Regions from separate parts of the Shewanella sp. P1-14-1 genome, predicted to be linked through region 2. Evidence: predicted binding sites of a transcription regulator. Region 2 holds the regulator's gene; each other region holds the start of a gene.
What was found. The regulator LexA, encoded in region 2, represses DNA repair genes until DNA is damaged. The targets are predictions, from matches to a motif close to TACTGTATNNNNATACAGTA.
Positions count from the first base shown of each region.

Region 1 (8,108 bases), on a different contig from region 2:
GTGACATTTAGAGACACCATCGATAATCAATTGCACTATGCATTGGTAAAAGGTGAAGTGAAAGCTGATTGTTTAGTCCGTGTGCACTTGCAAAATACATTTAACGATTTACTTCACTCTGAGCGAGATCAAAAACGTAGCTGGCCACTAGAAAAAGCGATGGAACGCATCGCTAATGAAGGTGGTGTTTTAGTGTTATTAGGCCATGAAGAGCATTCAAGTGAGATGCTAGCCAAAGTAAAAGCGTTTGAAGCAGAAGACAAAGGTCAAGCACCAACAGCGGCGAAATGGGTCGGCACCTCACGTAAAGTGGGCATCGGTTCGCAAATACTCTCAAGTCTTGGTGTCAGCACGATGAGGCTATTGAGTTCGCCGAAACATTATCATTCGTTATCGGGCTTCGGTTTAGAAGTGACTGATTACATTGCAGAATAATTCACTAATTTAGTGAAGTTAACATTTATCATTAATTGCACAGGACTCAGGGCATTTTGCTGTGGTATTATACCGCCACTTTTGCCCAGAGCTGGGTGCTTTAGCTAATTTAGGTAAGATAATGAACGTAGTTCAAGGTAATATCGAAGCAAAAAATGCCAAAGTGGCGATCGTTGTATCGCGTTTCAATAGTTTCTTAGTTGAGAGTCTGCTTGATGGCGCAATAGATACACTAAAACGTTTTGGTCAGGTTGAAGATGACAACATTACTGTTGTTCGTGTTCCTGGCGCTGTTGAATTACCGCTGGCTGCACGACGTGTTGCTGCTTGTGGGAAATTTGACGGTATCATTGCACTTGGTGCTGTGATTCGTGGTGGTACTCCGCATTTTGATTTAGTTGCAGGCGAGTGTAACAAGGGTCTAGCTCAAGTTGCTTTAGAGTTTGATATTCCTGTTTCATTTGGCGTGTTAACCACAGATACTATTGAGCAAGCTATTGAGCGCTCTGGTACTAAAGCAGGTAACAAAGGTACTGAAGCTGCCCTTGGCCTACTTGAAATGGTTAATGTTCTGCAAGAATTAGAACAACAGTTGGTATAGTAGTAGGAAAAGTAATGAAGCCTTCAGAGCGCCGTAAGGCACGCCGTTTAGCTGTTCAAGCTATCTATTCGTGGCAGTTAAGCCAAAATAACGTTGCTGACGTTGAACACGAATTTTTAACTGAGCAAAACATTAACGGTGTTGATGTAGCTTATTTTCGTGAGTTGCTATCAGGTGTAGCAACAAAAGCGACTCAACTTGATGCGCTTTTAAAGCCACATTTAGATCGTGATATTGAAGACGTATCGCCAGTTGAGAAAGCCATTGTGCGCTTAGCTGCGTATGAACTCACTTATCGTAAAGATGTGCCATTTAAAGTGGCTATCAACGAAGGTATCGAATTAGCGAAAGCCTTTGGTGCCGATGACAGTCATAAGTTTGTCAATGGTATGCTAGATAAGCTTGTTACTCGTAAGTAATAAATAAAACGGTATCTTCGGATACCGTTTTTGTATGGCTTACCGATTTCTATAACAGTAGGTGGGCGGGCAACCGTACCAATTTTATCGTGAAAGAATTCCAACTTATTGAACAATTTTTCCGTGATAAAGGTCAGAAACGTCGTGATGTTCATCTCGGCATTGGTGATGACTGTGCATTAGTACAACCAGCTGAAAACAAATCTATTGCAATTTCTTGTGACACCCTCGTCGAAAATATTCACTTCCTACCTTCAATGCCTGCGCATGAGTTAGGCTATAAATCAGTGGCTGTAAACTTATCTGATTTAGCTGCAATGGGAGCTGATCCCGCTTGGATGACCCTGGCGTTAACCTTGCCTGATGTTGATAACGACTGGTTACAGCAGTTTAGTGAAGGGCTGTTTGAAGCTGCGGAATACTACAGTGTGAGCTTGATTGGTGGTGATACTACTCGTGGCCCACGCAGTATCAATATCACGATTCATGGTCAAGTTCCTACCGGTAAAGCCTTAACTCGTGGTGGTGCAAAAATCGGTGACTGGATTTATGTCACTGGTACCTTAGGTGATTCCGCATTAGGCTTGGATATTTTGCTAGGTAAGCAAGATGTTGACCCTCAGTTTAAAGAGTTTTTGATTAATCGCCATTATCATCCAACGCCAAGGATCTTGGCTGGACAAGCTCTGCGTTCATTAGCAACCAGTGCAATTGATTTATCTGATGGCCTTAACTCCGATATTGCTCATATATTAAAAGCTTCAAACGTTGGAGCCGTCATTGATGTCAATGAATTACCGTTATCGACTTCATTGGTTGGCTCAGTGGGGCCAGAGCAAGCAATCAATTATGCTTTGACTGGGGGCGAAGATTACGAGCTTCTTTTCACTGTACCTGAAGCACAGCGGGGCGCTTTAGATACAGCCTTAATTCACGCAGGTGTTAAATTTGTCAAAATTGGACAAATATGCGCGGGTGATAAATTAAGGTTGGTATCCAATGGCGAACCATTTGAGCTAGACCTAAAAAGTTTTGAGCACTTTTAATGAATCTATTATCAAACGATCCAGCGGTAAAAAAATTATCACTTAAAAATCCAGTGCATTTCCTAGCACTTGGGTTTGGCAGTGGGTTAGCAGCTAAAGCCCCCGGCACTTTCGGTACATTAGCAGCAGTGCCATTAGTTTACTTAATGGGGCACCTTAGCTTAACCGCATTTATTATTATCACTGTGTTAAGTACGTTTATTGGCTTTTATATATGTGATAAAGCAGCCAAAGACATGGGAGTCCATGATCATGGCGCCATTGTCTGGGATGAGGTTGCCGGCTTAATGATTACCATGATAGCTGCCCCTGCGGGCTTAATATGGTTGGTCATTGGTTTTGCACTATTCCGTTTTTTTGATATTTTGAAACCTTGGCCTATTCGTTGGCTAGATGCCAAAGTTCATGGCGGCTTTGGTATTATGATTGACGATGTTTTAGCAGGCTTTTTTGCATTAACCTGTCTGCAGCTTATCTATTACTTCGTATAAGTCTTGATTGATAATCACTAAAAAGCCCACCAATTGGTGGGCTTTTTAGTGATTAGTGCGCACTTTACTATCTTAGCTATTGAAGTAGCTCTCGAGCGTTAGCAAGTGTGTTTTCTGTAATAACATCACCAGCTAATAACCTAGCTAATTCACTGATCCTTTGCTCTTTATCAAGGGGTTTCATTTGTGTTTCAGTGCCACCACTTTTACTAAACTTGTTCACCAGCATATGTTGGTGACCATTACCTGCAACTTGAGGTAAATGGGTCACACAGATAACTTGAGTAGATTCCCCTAAACTGCGCAGCATACGTCCTACAACAGCCGCAGTTGGCCCAGAAATACCGACATCGACTTCATCAAATATGAGTGTCGGGGTGGCAACTTTTTTCGCAGTAATAACTTGAATACCTAAACCAATACGTGATAACTCACCACCAGAAGCGACTTTTGCAATCGGTTGAAGGGGTTGCCCTGGGTTAGTGGTCACTTGAAATTCAATTTGATCGCTACCAGTAACAGATTGAATGTCTGGGTTAAAATTGACTTCTATAGAAAACTTACCCTTAGGCATATTCAATTCGTGAATCGAACGAGTGACAAGTTTATTAAGCTCTTTTGCATAGCGAAGTCGGCTTTGGCTGAGTTTTTGAGCGCTTTTAATATAAGCTTGTTTACTGTCGTCAACTTGCTGTTGAATCTCATCTAGTCGGGTTGCATCGTTATTTAGCTCTTTTAATTCTATGGCTAATGCTTGATGGTGTTCAGCTAAATGTTCTGTTTGAACATGATGCTTTCTCGCCAGTTGCATGGCCTTGGAAATTCGTTGTTCCAAAAATGCAAAATGTTCGGGATCTAGCTCTATTTTGCTTAAATAGTCTTGAACTTCACTGGTACTTTCTTGTACCTGAATTAAGGCTTCATTGAGCATGTTTGCAACACTTTGCAATGCTGGATCAAATGATTGTAATTGATCGGCAAAACCTATCACCCGATTTAATGAGGACTCAATATTGTGCTCATCGTCCTCGCTAAGCAATTGAAGCGTTAATTGACAATTTTCAATTAAATCACTGCCGTTAGCCAAGCGTTTGTGTTCTTGCTCTATTTGCTCAAATTCACCTGCCTTTAAAGCAAATTCGTCCAGTTCTTCGACTTGGTATTGTAGAAGTTGTTTGCGGGCAATACGCTCTTGTTGGTTTAACTGTAATTGTTTTAATTCATTTTCAATTAGCTTACAGCGTTGATAGCTTTTACTGACATTGTCGATAAGGATACTGTGGTTGGCATAGCTATCGAGTAAGGTAAGTTGATGCTCACTTTTAAGCATGGCATGGTGAGCGTGCTGCCCATGAATTCCGACAAATAATTGTCCTAGTGCTTTAAGTTGAGTGAGTGGGACAGGGTTACCATTAATGTAGGCTCTAGAGCGACCGTCGGCGCTAATCGTTCGACGTAAAATACATTCTTCATCGACATCAAGATCATTATCTTCAAGCCAGCGTTTAGCATACGGCACATCTTCAAGCGAAAACCGTGCAGAAACTTCAGCTTTGTTTGCCCCTGGGCGAACGGTATTGGCATCGGCTCTATTGCCTAAGCATAGGCCTAGCGCATCGATAGCGATAGATTTACCGGCACCAGTTTCACCTGTGATGCTGGTCATTCCGGCTTTAAAGTCAAGTTCAAGAAAACGTACAATCGCAAAATTATTAATGCTTAATTGGCAAAGCATAATCAATCCCTGTGTAAAGAAACACCAAACCACTGTATTTATGAACAGTCTACACTGTTTTTATATACAGTAAAGTGCTGGTTGCTAATTTTTTTGAGTTGTATTTATGCGGAAGTTTTTAGCAGCAAGAAGTTTAGTATTTAGTTGAGCTGTTCAAGTAATTGTTCAATCAGGGGAAGGCTAATAAAGGTGGCAAGGGTACTAATCAAGATGCATTTAGCGCTCGATAACCCATAGGTTTGATAACGCTGTGCGAGTAAGTAAACACTTGCTGCAGTTGGTAATGCAGCTAAGATGACCCCCATGATAAGTAACTCGTTATCGACATTAAAATAGCGTAGTAAACCATAAGCAATCAATGGCTGAATCACGAGTTTAAGTATATTTAATATGCCCATTTCGATTGTAAGATGGTGAGGTGGTGTTTCAGGCTCTGTACCTCCATGCATTGCTTTAGCGAGAACCATACCAATCGCAAACAGCGCACATGGGCTTGAGGTATTGCCAATTAACCTCATCATCATGCTGATGCTATCAGGAATTGGGATATACAAAGCTGATGCCATGACTCCTAAAGTGCAACCAATAACAATGGGATTACTAATTAACGCATTCAACATAATAAGCACAGGGTGTCGTTTTTGCTTTTTATTGATGGCAAGTTCCATATTGACCATTGCAAAGGCAAACATAATGACAGATAACAAACTCGCAATAGCAGCAGCTGTGATTGCGTGATTGTTATCTGGATAAAGCATCATCATTAGTGGAATACCAATAAATGCGGTATTACCAAAGCTGGTATTTAACCCTCTGATAGCGGCTAGTGCCGGTTGTTTTTTATCTGCGATAGATGAAATGAGCACCGTAATGAAATAGGTCATAACCATTGCAATACCAAAGGCCGCAATAAAGCCCCATTGCATGATCTCATGTATATCGGTTTCGGCTAACGCAATGAATAAAATAGCGGGGAACGCCACGTAATAGACGTATTCGTTTAATGTAAAGTCGGTATCATGAGGAAGCACTTTTAGTTTTTGGACAATAAAGCCTAGCAACATGATGCCAAAGACAGCAATAAGGGGAGTTAAAATGTTGGCCATCATCTTCTCCTTATGTGTGTCTATTGGAAGTCAATGACATTGTTGATTTGACAGTCATTGGGTTGGCGAATAAGTTAATGATGCAAGTGCAACTCTGAGCGCACGAACGAGTGAGCTCAAAGTTTATCTATAGGCTGAATGCCCATAAATCTTGCCAATAAATATTCCTAACAAAAAACTCAGTTACTGAACACTGATCCCAATATTAGAAACACCAGCGTCGACTATTTCTTTACGTAACTCTTTAACGAATTCAGCTGATAATTTAGGGTTAGCTTCAATAATATCCAGTAGCATCCCTTGTAGTTCTTTTTCTTCCTGCATCACAGGATGTGCGAAAACAAACTTTTCTACGACTTCTTCGTTTAATTCATCTTGAAGTTCATCAACACTGATAGCTTCAATGTAGTTGGCTACTGTACTTGAAGATAATTTACTGATGTTGGTAATGTCTTCTTCAATTTTACCCTGAATACCGCCAAGTAAGGTGGTTAACGCGACAGCTGCATCCATTGCTGGGTAAACTCCGTATGCTTCAAAGTTACTTGGCTCAGGGGTGTTGTCTTCTAAGCGTTGTAAATGAATGTCATAGTTAAATTTAAGTTTTTTATCGTATTGAGATTGCCACAATAGCTCTAAGACAGTGCTGAGTGTTTTTGGCTCGCCAAATTCGCAAACTTCAGAAAATAACTGATAATTTGGCAACATGCGTTGGCAAAGTGCGGTAGCAAATAATTGCTTTTGAGGTAAAGACAACGCTTTTAAACGTTTAAAAAAACCGGGTTTATGACTCATTGGGTACATCCGCTGATAACTGTGATATCACTTGATTTGCTGCTGATTCTACCTTAGTTAACTCATCAAGTAACTCAAGTATTTCTGGTTCAAGATCTTCAATGCTGGTTTTGTGCTTTAGCGCAGACTCAATTTCTTGGCAAAGCTTCTGAGTGTTAGGTACACCACAGTAACAACTTGCCCCATGAAGTTTATGCACGGTCTGTAACATGAGTTCGCTATTGACGGTTTTAAGGGCTGTTTCAATGTTAACAACGTTATCAGGCAATGAATCAACTAACATCTGCAGCATTTCGAGGGCTAAATCAGGTTTTTGATTCGTTTGAGCAAGGCATAATTCCCAATTTAAAGTGTGCATATCAAAATGGGTAAACTTAGGTTTATTGATCCAGCGATCAATAACTCCTTTAAGGGCTGCCTCATCAATCGGCTTAGGCAGATAACCGTCCATGCCGCTACCTAAAATTAATTCTCGCTCTTCTGCAATTGCGTGGGCAGTGACGGCAATGATTGGCGTATTGCGGTTTTGTGACTCTTGACGAATCAACTTGGTAGCCGTGATGCCATCAGTGCCAGGCATTTGAATGTCCATAAAGATGACATCGAATACTTGTTGTTTAGCATACTTAATCGCATCATCACCGTTATTCACCGATACCACATTTACCACGAGTTCTTTTAGTAAGGTATCAATTAACTTAAGGTTCGCTAAGTTGTCATCTACGGCCAGAACATTAAGGTTTTTACGTTCATAAACTGTTTCAGGCAATGTTTCAGTTAATAACGCTGTTTGCGTTGGTGGATGTATCAACTGATTCGCTAAATCATAGTCACTGACCGGCATACTCATCAGTATGTCTGTATTAGGTCTTAATCCTTGGTTTAAGATTTCTTGTTGCTCGATACCGTCATGCAATAACACCAAGCAAGCTGTCTTTTCACGAGCAAGTTTTAAGAAGCTGAGTAACTGCTCATTATCTTTAAAGCCATGGCAGCCTAAAAGAATATAATCGTAGTGCACTTTACTCGAAGACAATGTGGTTTCTAAATGTGGTAGTTGTCCCACAGACGTTAAATGCATTCCCCAAGCTTCAAAGCGGCGATTAAAGGTATCACGAGTGAGCTCTCGTGATTCAAACAGTAATAGTGTTTTATCCCGCAAAGACTCTAAGTGTAATACTTCACCGATATGGAATTGACTTAGCTCAAGCGGCAGCATAAACCAGAATGTTGACCCTTTATTAGGCGTAGAGGTAAAACCGATTTGCCCGCCCATTTGATTGATTAAACGTTTGGTAATCACTAAGCCTAATCCTGTACCGCCAAAGCGTCGAGATATAGACGAATCAGCTTGCCCGAAAGCTTGGAATAAATATTCTTGTTGGCCTTCATCGATACCGATACCCGTATCAATCACTTCGCAGCGCAAGGTAATGTTTTCATCTCGCTGGCCAACTAAATGCATTTTTAAAATCACACT
Region 1 is NZ_LKTL01000006.1:175,891-183,998, forward strand. It holds gene ribBA (bifunctional 3,4-dihydroxy-2-butanone-4-phosphate synthase/GTP cyclohydrolase II) at 1-435, shown strand, start outside; gene ribE (6,7-dimethyl-8-ribityllumazine synthase) at 557-1,036, shown strand; gene nusB (transcription antitermination factor NusB) at 1,051-1,455, shown strand; gene thiL (thiamine-phosphate kinase) at 1,545-2,501, shown strand; gene AN944_RS06345 (phosphatidylglycerophosphatase A) at 2,501-2,992, shown strand; gene recN (DNA repair protein RecN) at 3,069-4,727, opposite strand; gene AN944_RS06355 (AEC family transporter) at 4,868-5,833, opposite strand; gene AN944_RS06360 (YjaG family protein) at 6,017-6,628, opposite strand; gene barA (two-component sensor histidine kinase BarA) at 6,618-8,108, opposite strand, start outside.
Region 1: a site for LexA is predicted at 4,780-4,799, ahead of recN (DNA repair protein RecN). Genes of this name have one in related genera too.

Region 2 (8,108 bases):
GTCGACCACTTTAGTGCTAATCATCACAATCGCAGCAAGCACAAGGGCAAAAACTAAGCCTGCAATACTTTGTGGTAAATGAATGCCCATACCTGACAAGGTGTGGTTCACAATAGAGCCACCACCACTGATATAAGCGTAAGTCAGAATATATAATACGAAGGTAATGGAAAGCCCATTAACTATCCGCCAGAATTGGCCTAATGTCACTTTGGTTAACGTGTCGAAACTGTCGCCAGGTTTAAAATGCAAGTTGGTTTCAAGTAGCATTAAGCCTGACACCAACATACAAAACCAAATACCGATTAGCATGGCAATGGAATAGCCAAACCACATACCAGCACTGACAACAGGAAGGGAAAACATACCGGCACCGACTGTGGTACCGGCAATAATCATAGCACCGCCTAATAATGATTTATTGTGCGGTTGTGATTGTGTTGAACTCATAAAGTTAGTGGTTACCCATGTTCCATAGTGACGCTATCTACTATGGTTTTACGAACAGATAAACGCAACATACCATTGGCATGGTCGCGAATTCGGATGACAGCAAACTGATTGTCATTACCCGACAAGTGCCCTAATTCTTTTAATTTTACACTCAAATTATTGTAGAGTTTTTTATCATAAAACTCTGGCGCAGTAATTCCGTGTAAAGCACCTAAACGCTGAGCTAATAAGTGGCTCGCGCTTTCTAGATCTGAACGTTCAATATCCGGTTTATAAGCCAATAAATTAAAGATAATCGCGTAACGTTGTAATGTCTCACTGACAGTTTCAGACAATAACATTAACTGGGTAATATTACTTTGATTGAGTTCAAACTCGTCTGTACCCGAAATAAGCTTTTGCTCAACAAATAAGTTTAATACGCTATCAATGTAAGCGGGTAAGTCTTCAATCCCCATAAACAACTCAGCTTTGAGTAGCGGGTAGAAGTCATTAACGATTTCATGAATTTTTTGACGATTAAACTCTTCGTATTGCACCAAGCAACTCGCAATTAACGAAGGAACTGCCATTAAATGGATGATGTTATTTCGGTAGTAGCTCATCGCAATTGCTGAAGACTCTTCAATCGCAATAATTTCACCAATTTGATCAGTGTGCGAAGTAAACTTTTTCAGTGATAGACATTGATCAACTAATTCACTAGCACTGCCTTGAGCTACTGAGGTGTAATCAGTGTAAGGTACTTCTTTCATCAATTTAAGATATAAATCTAGCTGACGTTCCAGCTCTGTGCGCTCTAATGCATTTTGTTCAGCGGCTAATAACACCATACTGGTTAACGTAACAGAGCTCGCAGCTGCTGCACTGTTAATGTTGGTCATCACTTTATTGGCTAATTGATTAACCGCAGGCGTTAACCACGTTGGTTTTTGCTCAGGATCTTTAGCCACTTCTTCACGCCAATCTGGCGACTGCTGATTTAAGAACTGCTGTACGTTAATTGGCTCACCAAAGTTAACGTAACCTTGTCCAAAGTTACCCAACTTACGCAATGCACCAAATACTTGCCATACAGATTCTTTTTGCTTTTTCTTACCGCTTAATTCTTTATGATAAGTCGACACTTCCATGACATGATCGTAGCCAAGATACACTGGCACTAAGGTCACAGGACGCTCGATACCCCGCAATACGCTGTTTACCGTCATGGCTAGCATGCCCGTTTTAGGAGCAAGTAGACGACCAGTACGTGAACGACCACCCTCAGTGAAATACTCAACTGAATAGCCTTTAGCAAATAGTTGATCTAAATACTCTCTGAATACTGCGGTATAAAGCTTATTACCGTTAAAACTACGACGGATAAAGAAGGCACCACCACGGCGGAACATTGGACCTGCCGGCCAAAAGTTAAGATTAATCCCTGCCGCAATATGCGGTGGAACCATGCCTTGATAATAAAGAATATATGACAGTAATAAGTAATCCATATGGCTTCGATGACACGGCACATAAACGATTTCATGACCATCATGATGCAGTTTACGAACTTGCTCCGCACTCTTGATGCTAATACCACTGTATAACTTGTTCCAAAGCCAAGTTAAGAAACGCTCAGCAATACGAATCAAGTTATCCGAATAGTCTGCTGCGATTTCATCAAGGTACTCAATGGCTTTTTCACGTGCCTTTTCTTCGGGAATTTTTTTGTTAACGGCTTCTTCTTGAATGGCACGCTTGATGGATTCTGACTTTAACAGCGAATTGAACATCGCTTGACGATTAGGAAGCTGAGGCCCCGTCATCACTTTACGTTGACGGCGAAAATGCACACGAGCCACACGGATAAGCTTATGCGCAATACTGACATCTGTACCGTGTTCATCAGCCATATAACGCAGCGACATGGCATTAGAAAATTGAATGAAATTATGGCGACCTAAAAATAGAATCATTAACCATTTACGTAACCATGTTGGGTTTTCACGCTCAAAAACAGCAGCGGTCATGGTGTCATCTTCTTTACCTGGGATACGACCCCAATATAGGCTTACAGGCACAAGCTGGATGTCGAGTTCTTTGTTCTTTTGGTGTAATTCGAGCAACTTAGTAAAGTTTGCTACAAATTTATCGCTACTATGGCGCTTACCAAACAAGGGTTTACGCCCTTCCACACACACAATTCTAGGGGTATTGAAACCATCAACATCTAACCGTTCATACGGACTTGGCAAGTTATATTTAGCTGTCATTTCATGTAAGGCAGCAATATCACTCAGCGACTCCGTTTTCATCACATAGACCACTGGTTTGTCAGGATCTAAGTTAAGGTCAGCGAACGGATCCTCAGGCACAACAACACTGTGTACCATTAATTTCTGAATCCAACGTAATGATTTAGCAATGATAGAATCTGGTTTTAGCATGGGTCTTCGCATTATCAACAACGATTTATTGCGCATAGGATACCAGAATATCATTCAGTTACACTAACCTCGGTAAATCTAGTTAACATTTAAGTAGCAAGTTTTGTTGGTTCTAACATCAAGTATCAATCACTTAGTAAGTAGCAAAACATTTAGGTACAGTACTGTATAAATAGACGGTATCCAGTACTTTTTGGCTTATTCACTTGAGTCATCAATAATAAAACACACTAATTTACCGACGACCCACAAAAACAATAAACCACTGATTTTATTATCTTTAAATAACTAAAAACTTCGATAAAAATTCATATCTATTGCTTTATCAGCAAAAAATGTTGGTTAATACTTGCGCGACCAAAGATACTGTATATAATGACAGTCACTGTATAAAAAAACAGGAATCAACATGAGACCTTTAACGCCACGACAAGCTGAAATTCTAGAATTAATTAAATGCAATATTGCCGAGACAGGTATGCCACCAACTCGTGCAGAAATTGCCACTAGATTAGGCTTTAAAAGTGCTAATGCTGCAGAAGAACATTTAAAAGCACTCGCTAAAAAAGGTTGCATTGAAATTATTCCAGGTACCTCTCGCGGTATTCGTATGGTCCAAGAAGAAGAGGAAGTCGAAGAAGGCTTACCACTGATTGGTCAGGTTGCGGCTGGTGAACCAATTTTGGCGTTAGAACATGTTGAACAATACTTTCAAGTTGATCCTGAAATGTTTAAACCCAATGCTAATTTCTTACTACGTGTTCGTGGCGACAGTATGAAGGATATTGGCATTATTGAAGGTGACTTATTAGCGGTTCACAAAATGCAGCAAGCTAAAAATGGTCAAGTCGTTGTTGCCCGTGTTGATGATGATGTCACCGTGAAGCGTTTTGAAAAGAAAGGCAACGTTGTTTATCTGCATGCAGAAAACGAGCAGTACTCGCCGATAAAAGTCGATTTAACATGCCAAAGCCTTACGATTGAAGGGCTCGCTGTTGGCGTTATCCGTAATGGAGGTTGGTTATGAACACATTAATAGGTAATGCACCACGTCACCCAGGTTTATGGATGGACATGGCATCAGCAGCTGCGCCAGTAAAGCAAGGTATCGAAACCAAACAAACAGCTAACCAAGGGTTAACTGAATTAACTCAGCTATGCGGCCAGTTAGCCGTATTAAGTCAACAAGGGCGATGGATTGTACTGATTAATCCACCTCACATTGGTTACAAACAAATTCTAGCGAACGCCAATGTCAGAATGGACCGTGTATTACTGGTTCACACTAAAGATGAAGTCGAAACACTGTGGGCAATGGAAAAAGCACTCACAAGTGGTACATCCAGCGCAGTGATTACATGGACAACCCCATTAGATGCTCGTGATAATCGTCGCATTCAATTAGTCGCTAAAAGCGCCTTAGCGCAAGGTGTCATTATTGAAGATGTAAATACTCACTTACGTGATGACCAATTAAACGCCAGTAATCCTGTGACTGCAACTCAATTGAATTTATCTGCATTTCACTAAAGTCTATTTGCTAAAAAAGCCCTTCATTTCGGTGACGGGCTTTTTTTTGCGCCTTTTTTCAGCAAATTAGATGATAAAGTGATCTTGATCAATATTTAATCTCCAAGTAATGTAGTTAACAAGGGAGTAACATTTATTGACCTCTCTTAGTGGTAAAAATGAACATAAGTGATAAAACGCTGTAAAGATTGTGCTGGTACCATGCGGTATAGAAAGCCTTGAATAAAAAGCGTCAATTTAAGAATTGAAAAGTTCAGTATTAGGTACAAGTGTGGCCACCAAAACCCAATAGAATAATCGAGTATTAATACTCACTGCCACCGTGTACTTTGAAGTGATCAAACTTTTTCGGGAATAGAAAAGTTTGCATAGAGCAGAGTATTACTGTGTGACTTTTCCTTGTTGTTATTGCAAATCGCAATTGGCAGAGGAGTAGTCTTGTGAAGCGATTGTTGTATGGATTAATGGTGCTGTTTTTTGCAGTGCCACTTGCAGCGGCTGATATGCCGCTTAACATGACCCAAGGGGTAACAGAGATCAGTGGTAAGGTTTACGACCTCCATATGATCATTCTTTATATCTGTTGTGCTATTGGTGTTGTGGTATTTGGAATCATGATTTACTCCATGATTTATCATAGAAAATCAAAGGGTGCAGTACCTGCTGATTTCCATGATAGTACCAAAGTGGAAATAGCATGGACTGTCGTGCCGTTTCTTATCCTCATTGGTATGGCAATTCCTGCCACAAAAACCCTCATTGCTATGGAAGACCCAAGTGATGCGGAGTTAACTATTAAAGTAACCGGCTCTCAATGGAAATGGCATTACAGCTATTTTAATGAAGACGTCGAGTTTTACAGTTTACTTTCCACCCCTGCCGATCAAATTACTGGGACAGAAACGAAAACTGAAACTTACCTACTTGAAGTCGATAAGCCCCTCGTTCTGCCAATCAATCGTAAAGTACGCTTTTTAATGACTTCAGATGATGTGATTCACTCTTGGTGGGTTCCTGCATTTGCGGTGAAAAAAGATGCTAACCCAGGTTTTATTAATGAAGCTTGGACCAAGATTGATAAGGTTGGTACCTACCGAGGTCAATGTGCTGAGTTGTGTGGTAAAGACCACGGATTCATGCCGGTGGTAGTTGAAGCCGTTTCTGAAGCAGACTTTGAGCAATGGCTAAAAGATCAAAAACAACTAACTGCTGATGCAAAAGCCGCGGCCGAAGCGTCACTGTCGCAAACCCTGACCTTTGATGAGTTGATGGCTCAAGGTGAACAAGTTTACATGGGCCGATGCGCCGCTTGTCACCAACCAAATGGTGCAGGACTACCTGGTGTATTCCCGTCTCTTATCGGCAGCCCAATCATTAAAGGGTCAGTTGCTGGCCACATTGATATTGTCGTCAACGGCCAGCCTGGTACTGCCATGCAAGCCTTCGCGAAACAGCTTACTGCAACAGAAATTGCAGCTGTTGTGACCTACGAGCGAAACGCTTGGGGTAATGATTCTGGTGATGTGGTTCAAGCTGCAGATGTGAACTCTGGTGGGGCACCTAGCGATGCAAGTGATAAGCCAACGCCTGTTACTTTGCCTGCTGAGTTACCAGCGACACAACCTGAGGTAGAACAAGTGGTTGCTGACGTCGTTGAAGAAGCAACGCCTGACGTTGTTATGGATGACTTATCTATGGATGAGCTGATGGCAATGGGTGAGCAAGTTTACCTCAGCAGCTGTGCTGCATGTCACCAAGCCGCTGGTACAGGTTTACCTGGCGCATTCCCTGCGTTAGTGGGCAGTCCGTTAGTCATGGGCCCTGTTGAAGGACACCTTGAAGTGGTTATCAATGGCCAACCTGGTACAGCAATGCAAGGATTTAGCTCCATACTCTCACCTCAGCAACTCGCAGCTGTTGTGACGTATGAGCGAAATGCTTGGGGAAATAATACTGGTGATGCTGTTCAAGCCACCGATGTTGTTGGTCATGGAAAGTAAGGGATACAGATGAGCACAATTACACAAGATACTACCCCAGCTCATGATGAACATTCTCATGACGGCCATGATGATCACCATCATGGCGCGCCAAAAGGCATCATGCGCTGGATATTAACCACTAACCATAAAGACATTGGTTCTATGTATTTATGGTTCAGTTTTATTATGTTCCTCACTGGTGGTGCGATGGCAATGGTCATTCGCGCAGAGCTATTTCAGCCAGGCTTACAGTTAGTTGACCCTAACTTCTTTAACCAAATGACCACAGTACATGGTCTTATTATGGTATTTGGTGCCGTCATGCCCGCCTTCACAGGGTTAGCCAACTGGCTGATCCCAATGATGATTGGTGCACCTGATATGGCACTGCCTCGAATGAATAACTGGAGCTTTTGGATCTTACCATTTGCCTTCGCGATTCTGTTGAGTTCGCTGTTTATGGAAGGCGGCGGCCCTAACTTTGGCTGGACTTTCTATGCACCGCTATCAACTACCTATAGCCCTGATAGCACTGCACTATTTGTTTTCTCGGTGCATATCATGGGGATCAGTTCGATTATGGGCGCAATTAACGTGGTCGTGACCATTGTTAATATGCGTGCACCAGGCATGACTTGGATGAAGTTGCCATTATTTGTATGGACATGGCTAATTACTGCATTCTTGCTGATTGCAGTGATGCCCGTACTTGCAGGTGCGGTTACCATGGTATTAACCGATAAATACTTTGGTACCAGTTTCTTTGATGCCGCAGGTGGCGGTGATCCCGTCATGTTCCAGCATATTTTCTGGTTCTTCGGTCACCCTGAAGTCTACATCATGATTTTGCCATCGTTCGGGATTATCTCGGCCATTATTCCCACCTTTAGTCGTAAAAAGTTGTTTGGTTACGCTTCGATGGTTTACGCCACGTCCAGTATTGCGATTTTATCCTTCTTGGTTTGGGCGCATCACATGTTTACCACAGGGATGCCAGTATTTGCTGAACTGTTTTTCATGTACTGCACCATGTTAATTGCGGTGCCGACAGGGGTAAAAGTATTTAACTGGGTAGCAACGATGTGGCGTGGTTCAATCACGTTCGAAACCCCTATGTTATTTGCGATTGCCTTTATTATTCTCTTTACCATTGGTGGTTTTTCAGGATTGATGCTGGCGATAACACCTGCTGATTTCCAATACCATGATACTTATTTCGTGGTGGCGCATTTCCACTATGTACTGGTGACTGGAGCGGTGTTCTCTATTATGGCTGCTGCCTATTATTGGTTACCAAAATGGACTGGCCATATGTATAGCGAAACCCTAGGGCGCTGGCATTTTTGGTGTAGCGTGATTTCAGTCAATGTGCTGTTTTTCCCGATGCACTTTTTAGGATTAGCAGGCATGCCTCGCCGAATTCCAGATTACGCCATTCAATTTGCTGATATTAATCAAATTGTCTCAATCGGCGGGTTCGCATTTGGCTTATCACAGCTAATTTTCTTAGCCGTAGTGATTAAATGTGTCAAAGGTGGCGAGAAAGCGGCTGATAAACCTTGGGAAGGCGCTGAAGGACTGGAGTGGACCATTGCCAGTCCAGCACCTTACCACTCATTCACCACACCACCAGAGGTGAAGTGATATGAGCCAGCCAACAAAATCAAACCGTAACTTACTTATAGGTCTGGTATTAGGATCAATAGGTATGTTC
Region 2 is NZ_LKTL01000019.1:97,827-105,934, forward strand. It holds gene mtr (tryptophan permease) at 1-450, opposite strand, end outside; gene plsB (glycerol-3-phosphate 1-O-acyltransferase PlsB) at 462-2,882, opposite strand; gene lexA (transcriptional repressor LexA) at 3,292-3,909, shown strand; gene AN944_RS14730 (cell division inhibitor SulA) at 3,906-4,412, shown strand; gene coxB (cytochrome c oxidase subunit II) at 4,853-6,412, shown strand; gene ctaD (cytochrome c oxidase subunit I) at 6,422-8,038, shown strand; gene AN944_RS14745 (cytochrome c oxidase assembly protein) at 8,040-8,108, shown strand, end outside.

Region 3 (8,108 bases), on a different contig from region 2:
GTTAGATGTTTCTACTAGCGATGTAAGCCGCATGTTAAAGCTAAACGAAAAAATCACTTCTGTAGATACGCCATTAGGCGGCGAAAATGATAAAGCCTTATTAGATGTCATTGCTGATGATGATTCGGTTGGACCTGATTACAAAGTACAGGATGAAGATCTATCAAATTCGATAGTAGGTTGGCTAAATGAGCTAAATACTAAGCAAAGAGAAGTGCTCGCGAGACGTTTTGGTTTATTAGGTTATGAGCCTTCTACATTAGAAAATGTGGGTGCTGAGATTGGCCTAACGCGTGAACGTGTCCGCCAGATCCAAGTTGAAGCTTTAAAACGATTGAAAGATGTTTTAGGTGCACAAGGCTTGTCAGTTGAAGCGTTATTCAGAAGCTAATTTGTAGGAATAAGCTTTAGTATGCTTTCAGTGAATAAGGACATTAATCATGTCCTTTTTTATTGTCTGTTGAAAACGAGGAATAAGAAACAATGAATAAAAATGTCATTAGTTTTATCAGTATTGTATGTGTTGTGATATTGACTGGTTGTCAAAGCACAAGAGACACAATGATAGAACAAGGTTATCCCCTAGCTTATGCCGATGGTTTTCAGGATGGGTGCGATAGCGGTAACAAGGCTGGCGGAAGTTTGTTTGATGAGTTTAAAAAAGATGTCAATCGCTTTAATCAGGAGCAGGATTATGCTCAAGGCTGGACTGATGGATTTAGACAGTGTGAAACTGAGCAAGAATCAATACAGCGCCAAGTAAGAATGAGCATCGAGCAACAGAAATTACAGCAACAGACCAAGAGTAATGAGTTAGCTGAGCAACATGCATTAGAGCGAGAAGTCATGAAAGGAGTTGATACGAGTAGTCTAAAATCATTAGAGAAGTGAGCAGGCTATACTCAATACTGTTAGTGAATAAAAAAACGCTGCGAAAACATCGCAGCGTTTCTTGTACTGAGTCTATAAATAGATGTATTAAAGCTGAGCTAGCCTTTTAAGTTCATACAACATATCTAAAGCCTGTTTAGGCGTTAAATTGTCTGGATTTATCTGAGCTAACTTGTCTGTTGCAGCAGATGACTGGGGTTCAGGTAATGTCAGATTTAATGCTTCTTGAATCGGTACTTGATTGTTATTAGCAAAGTCACGACTTTCAAGCATATGCAGTTTTTGTTTCGCCGCTTTGATGACGTGGGCTGGTACCCCTGCTAGTGAAGCAACTTGTAAGCCATAACTTTTACTCGCAGCGCCCTCTTGAACAGCATGCATAAAGGCAATTGTGTCCCCGTGCTCGACGGCATCTAAATGCACGTTAGCGGTTCCATTAATCTGTTCTGGCAATTGTGTTAGCTCAAAATAGTGGGTTGCAAACAAGGTTAATGCAGCCACTTTTTCAGCTAAATACTCTGCTGCTGACCAAGCTAGAGATAAACCGTCATAGGTCGAAGTACCTCGACCGATTTCATCCATTAAAACTAAACTTTTCTCTGTAGCATTATGAAGAATGTTAGCGGTTTCTGTCATTTCGACCATAAAAGTAGAACGTCCAGAAGCGAGATCGTCAGAGGCGCCGATACGTGTAAATATTCGATCTACAGGGCCGATAATTGCTTTTTGTGCAGGTACAAAGCTACCTATATGAGCCATAAGCGTGATTAACGCAACCTGACGCATATAAGTCGACTTACCCCCCATATTGGGCCCCGTTACGATAAGCATTCTTCGCTTAGGTGCGAGGGTGACTGGGTTGGCAATAAATGGTGTTTGGCTAACTAATTCGACCACAGGATGACGGCCAGACTCGATATGAATACCAATGTCATTACTGATTTCTGGACAATGATAATCCAGTGTTTCAGCTCGCTCTGCAAAGTTGCTTAGCACATCTAATTCGGATGCAGCTTGGGCAAACAGTTGTAGTTCATGCAATTTAGGTAAAAGTAAATCAAATAACTCTTCCCAAAGCTGCTTTTCAATTGCTAATGCCTTTCCTTGACTAGATAGCACTTTCTCTTCGTATTCTTTTAACTCTGGTGTGATGTAGCGTTCGGTATTCTTTAGTGTTTGACGACGCTGATAGCTCAAAGGAACTTGATCTGATTGTAAGCGACTCACTTCGATATAGTAGCCGTGAACCCGGTTGTAGCCGACCTTTAAGGTATTGATGCCTGTTTGTTCTTTTTCACGGTTTTCTAATTGTACTAGATAATCAGATGCCCCTTCACTTAGGCCACGCCATTCATCTAGTTGTGCGTTGTAACCCGCTTTAATTACGCCGCCATCACGGATAAGCATAGGCGGATTATCGACAATCGCATTTTCCAATAGCTGTTGCTGCTCTGGAAACTCGCCTAATAAATTGGCTAGACGTTGGAGTTCACTTTGTTGGCAGTGACCTAAAGTTTGCTGAATTTCAGGTAATAAAGCCAACGCCTGGCGAAGACGGGCAAAATCTCGTGGGCGTGCGCTGCGAATAGCTAGCCTCGCCATGATACGTTCGATATCGCCAAGGGCTTTTAATTGCTGGTGTAAGTCTGCATATAACCCCGTATCAATTAACTCAGCAACTGCTTGTTGCCTTTGGCTAATATGCTGTTGGTCACGCAGCGGTTGGTGGATCCATCGCTGCAACATACGACTTCCCATCGGCGTCGCTGTCTTATCGAGTACCCAAGCTAAGGTATTATCACGTGAACCAGATAAATTAATAGTAAGTTCTAAGTTTCGGCGGGTGGCGGCATCAAGAATGATAGTATCAGCCTGATTAAACATGGTAATGCTATTAATATGAGGCAAAGCTGTTTTTTGTGTGTCTTTGACATATTGCATTAAGCAGCCAGCTGCTTGTAGCGAAAGCCTAGCATTTGTAATACCAAATCCATGAAGATCTTTGGTACCAAATTGCTCTAGAAGTAATTGAATACTGGTATCGTAATCAAACTCCCATTCAGGTCTTCGACGTATGCCTTTGCGATTTTCAATTAATTGGCGGTCAAGTAAATCTTCACTGTAGAGCAATTCTGCAGGACTGGTACGTTGCAGTTCAGCTTCCAGTGTTTCTTCATTTTCAAGTTCAACAATAACAAATCGACCAGACGAAACATCTAAAGTCGCGTAGCCAAATCCACTCTTACCCTGATATACCGCAGCAAGTAAGTTATCCTGCTTTTCTTGTAGTAAGGCTTCGTCGGTTAAGGTACCTGGGGTAACAATTCTTACAACTTTACGCTCAACAGGTCCTTTGCTTGTAGCAGGGTCACCGACTTGTTCACAAATAGCGACAGATTGACCAATTTGAACCAATTTTGCGAGGTAACCTTCAACGGCGTGGTAGGGAAGTCCTGCCATGGGAATCGCGTTACCACCACTTTTCCCACGTGCAGTTAATGAGATACCTAACAGTTCAGATGCCAGCTTAGCGTCTTCATAAAATAATTCATAAAAGTCTCCCATACGATAAAACAACAGCATTTCAGGATGCTGTGCTTTCAGCGTTAAATACTGGCGCATCATGGGAGTGTGCTTTTCTAAATTTGGGTCTTCATTTACGGTCATTAAGTGATTGCTCTTACTTTATTTTGAATTAGGCTAAGTCTGGGTCAATATAGGCGGTCATCTTAACAACAATTGATTTGATACCCAATAGAATCGCAACGATGCTATGCCGTCTTGCCCTTGTTTACTGATTTTTTGAACAATACTTATTGTTGTAAACTCAGGTATTTACCCAACCTAGAAGTACTGTATACAGTGGTTTTGTTTGTCTACTATTTATCGTTATTAATATATTTTCGTTATTAACTGTATGATTTTTAATGTGTAAATAATAGTAAGGTAAAAAAAAGGAAAAAAATTATACAGTAACTATTGATACTGTATGATTATACAGTATACTGAGCTCATATTACGAAACAGACAAATTTATTCGTTACCAAGTTCGTTATTCGAACTGAGTCACCTTAAAGGGATAAAGAGAATGAAAGCAGATCCAAATAAAGAGAAAGCGCTGAATGCTGTATTAGGTCAAATTGAAAAGCAATTTGGTAAAGGTTCAATCATGAAGTTGGGCGCTGATCGCACAATGGATGTTGAAACCATTTCTACAGGTTCGCTTTCGTTGGATGTTGCCTTAGGTGCTGGTGGTTTACCAATGGGACGTATCGTTGAAATTTACGGTCCAGAATCATCGGGTAAAACAACGTTAACACTTGAAGTTATTGCTGCAGCACAACGTGAAGGCAAAACGTGTGCGTTTATTGATGCTGAGCATGCTCTAGACCCTATCTATGCAAAAAATCTAGGTGTCGATATTGATAACCTATTATGTTCACAACCTGATACTGGTGAGCAAGCGCTTGAAATCTGTGATGCGCTAACACGTTCAGGTGCTGTTGATGTAATCATTGTCGATTCTGTTGCAGCATTAACACCAAAAGCTGAAATTGAAGGTGAAATTGGTGATTCTCATATGGGCCTTGCCGCACGTATGATGAGCCAAGCAATGCGTAAGCTTGCAGGTAACTTAAAACAGTCAAATACGCTACTTATTTTCATTAACCAAATTCGTATGAAAATTGGTGTTATGTTTGGTAACCCTGAAACCACAACGGGTGGTAATGCACTTAAATTCTACGCTTCTGTACGTTTAGATATTCGTCGTACAGGTGCGATTAAAGACGGCGATGCTGTCGTAGGTAACGAGACTCGAGTAAAGGTTGTTAAAAATAAAATTGCAGCGCCATTTAGACAAGCTGAATTCCAAATTCTTTACGGTAAAGGTATTAACCGTACTGGTGAGCTCGTTGATTTAGGTGTAGCACACAAGCTGGTTGAGAAAGCTGGTGCTTGGTACAGCTACCAAGGCAACAAGATTGGTCAAGGCCGTGCAAATGCGGGTAAATACCTAGTTGAAAACCCTGCTGTAGCTGAAGAAATTGAAGCAAATTTACGTCAAATGCTATTAAGCACTGAAAAAGAAGCGGCACCAGCTGAGTCGGATGAAAACATCGATTTAGAAACAGGTGAAGTGTTCTAATCACGTTTTAACAGTAATGAAAATAACTATCGCGGTCGACATGAGTCGGCCGCGATTTCTTTGTGAGTGCTCTATTCATTGGCATATGTGATCGAACGCCGCGCATAAAGATATGACTTCATTAAAGACGTCATTTAGCTCGTATTACGGCACAGATTATTAAAAACCAATTAACCGATTACAGTAATCGCCCCTCATAGCAAGAAAATCGCTAATCTAAATACGCTTGGATCTCGCACCTTCAGTTTGTTTAAGTATATAATGTTGCCAATTTAAAGCTGATATTCAGCTTCATGATAAATAGAATTTATCCATTTAGGGCGATTTCATGTTTCAGACCACCACAGAATTAAGAAGCGCATTTTTAGCGTATTTTGGTAACAACGGACACCAAGTTGTCGACAGTAGCTCGTTAGTACCACATAACGATCCAACGTTATTATTTACAAATGCGGGTATGAACCAATTTAAAGAAGCTTTTCTAGGATTGGAAAATCGTGGTTATTCACGTGCAACGACATCGCAACGTTGTGTCCGTGCTGGTGGTAAGCATAATGACTTAGATAATGTAGGTTACACCGCCCGTCACCATACTTTCTTTGAAATGTTAGGTAACTTTAGTTTTGGTGATTACTTTAAAGAAGAAGCCATTTCATATGCGTGGAACTTTTTAACCCAAACACTGAAATTACCAACAGAAAAACTTTGTGTCACTATTTACGATACTGATGACGAAGCCTTTGAAATCTGGAATAAGAAAATCGGTGTTGCTGCTGAAAATATTATTCGTATTGGTGATAACAAAGGCGCTCCTTATGCCTCTGACAACTTCTGGCAAATGGGTGATACAGGTCCTTGTGGTCCATGTTCAGAGATCTTTTATGATCATGGCGAGCACATTTGGGGCGGCCGCCCTGGTACACCAGAAGAAGATGGCGATCGCTTCATTGAAATCTGGAATATCGTTTTCATGCAGTACAACCGTCAAGCTGACGGTGAAATGAAACCGCTACCAAAACCTTCAGTCGATACAGGTATGGGAATTGAGCGTATTGCAGCTATCATGCAAGGCGTACACTCAAACTACGAAATTGATATTTTCCAAGCGTTAATCAAAAAAGCGGCGGAAATTATTGGGGTTGAAGATTTAGAAAATAAATCACTGCGCGTAATTGCTGACCATATTCGTTCTTGTTCATTCTTAATTGCTGATGGTGTGATGCCGTCGAATGAAGGCCGTGGTTATGTATTGCGTCGTATCATTCGTCGTGCAGTGCGCCACGGAAATAAGTTAGGTGCAACCGATACGTTCTTCTTTAAATTACTGCCTACCCTGATTGAAGTCATGGGCGATGCGGGTAAAAGTTTGGTTGAAGCTAAAGCTATTATTGAAAAATCATTAAAAGCTGAAGAAGAACAATTTGCCAGAACACTAGAGCGTGGCTTAGGTATTTTAGATGCTGCGTTAAACGAGTTAGATACTAACGTTTTAGATGGTGAAACAGCCTTTAAACTTTACGATACCTATGGTTTCCCAGTGGATCTTACAGCTGACGTCTGTCGTGAACGTGATATTACCGTTGATGAAGCCGGTTTCGAAGCTGCGATGGCTGAGCAAAGAAGCCGTGCACAAGCTGCTGGTAATTTTGGTACTGATTATAATACTGGTCTTAAAATCGAAGGTGAAACTGAGTTTTGTGGTTACACCGAATTAAACGGTGAAGGCAGTGTTTCTGCAATTTATGTTGGTGGTGAATCAGTCGAGACGTTAGCAGCAGGTCAAGAAGCGGTAATCGTATTAGATAACACGCCTTTTTATGCTGAGTCAGGTGGTCAGGTAGGTGATAAAGGCTTACTTTCAATTGGCGAAAATGTTTTTGAAGTTGCTGATACGCAAATCTTCGGTCAAGCATTTGGTCACGAAGGTAAGTTAACAGCAGGTACATTGACTGTAGGCCAAAAAGTCACTGCAGAAGTGGATAAGAAATTACGTCACCGTACACAGTTAAATCACTCGGTGACTCACTTATTACATGCCGCCCTTCGTAATGTTTTAGGTACTCACGTAAATCAAAAGGGATCTTTAGTTAACCCTGAGCGTTTACGTTTTGACTTTGCGCACTTCGAAGCCGTAACTGCTGCAGAGCTCAAGCAAGTAGAAGATATGGTTAATACCCAAATCCGTCGTAACCATCAGCTAAAAACTGCTGTGATGGGTATTGATGAGGCAAAAGAGCAGGGCGCTATGGCTTTGTTTGGTGAAAAGTACGACAGTGAAGTACGCGTTGTGACTATGGGTGATTTCTCGATTGAACTCTGTGGTGGTACACATGTTGGCCGTACAGGTGATATTGGTTTATTCAAAATCACTTCTGAAGGCGGTATTGCGGCGGGTATTCGTCGTATTGAAGCGGTGACTGGCGCTGCGGCAATGGAGTATGTTGCTGAACAGCAAGCACAACTTGATAAAGCGGCTTCATTGTTAAAGTCTGACTCAGCTTCAGTTGTTGCTAAGCTTAAAGCGCAACTTGATAAAGTGAAGCAACTAGAAAAAGAAATGTCGCAGCTAAAAGATAAGTTAGCTGCTGCAGCTAGTGCAGATATTGCTGGTGAAGCCATTGAACTAAACGGCGTAAAAGTTCTAGTTAAAAAGCTTGAAGGCGTTGATCCTAAATCATTACGTGGTTTACAAGATGAGCTTAAGCAGAAGCTAAACTCAGCCATTATTGTGCTTGGTATTGCTAATGAAGGTAAAGTAAATCTTATTGCTGGTGTGAGTAAAGATTTAGTCGGTAAAGTGAAGGCTGGTGAGCTTGTTGCTATGGTCGCTCAGCAAGTTGGTGGTAAAGGCGGTGGTCGTCCTGATATGGCTCAAGCTGGCGGTACGCAACCAGAGAAACTTGATGATGCATTAGCATTAGTTCAACCTTGGTTAACAGAGCGTTTAGGCTAACGGTTAATTAAGATTAAAGTCACTCTCATAGAGCAATGAACATAAAGCATCTAATATTGATAGCGGGTAAAGATGTGATTGATTTACCAGTGATTGTTAGTTGCTTTATGGCTTGAG
Region 3 is NZ_LKTL01000006.1:199,957-208,064, forward strand. It holds gene rpoS (RNA polymerase sigma factor RpoS) at 1-391, shown strand, start outside; gene AN944_RS06435 (hypothetical protein) at 484-891, shown strand; gene mutS (DNA mismatch repair protein MutS) at 979-3,558, opposite strand; gene recA (recombinase RecA) at 3,980-5,038, shown strand; gene alaS (alanine--tRNA ligase) at 5,367-7,991, shown strand.
Region 3: a site for LexA is predicted at 3,875-3,894, ahead of recA (recombinase RecA). Genes of this name have one in related genera too.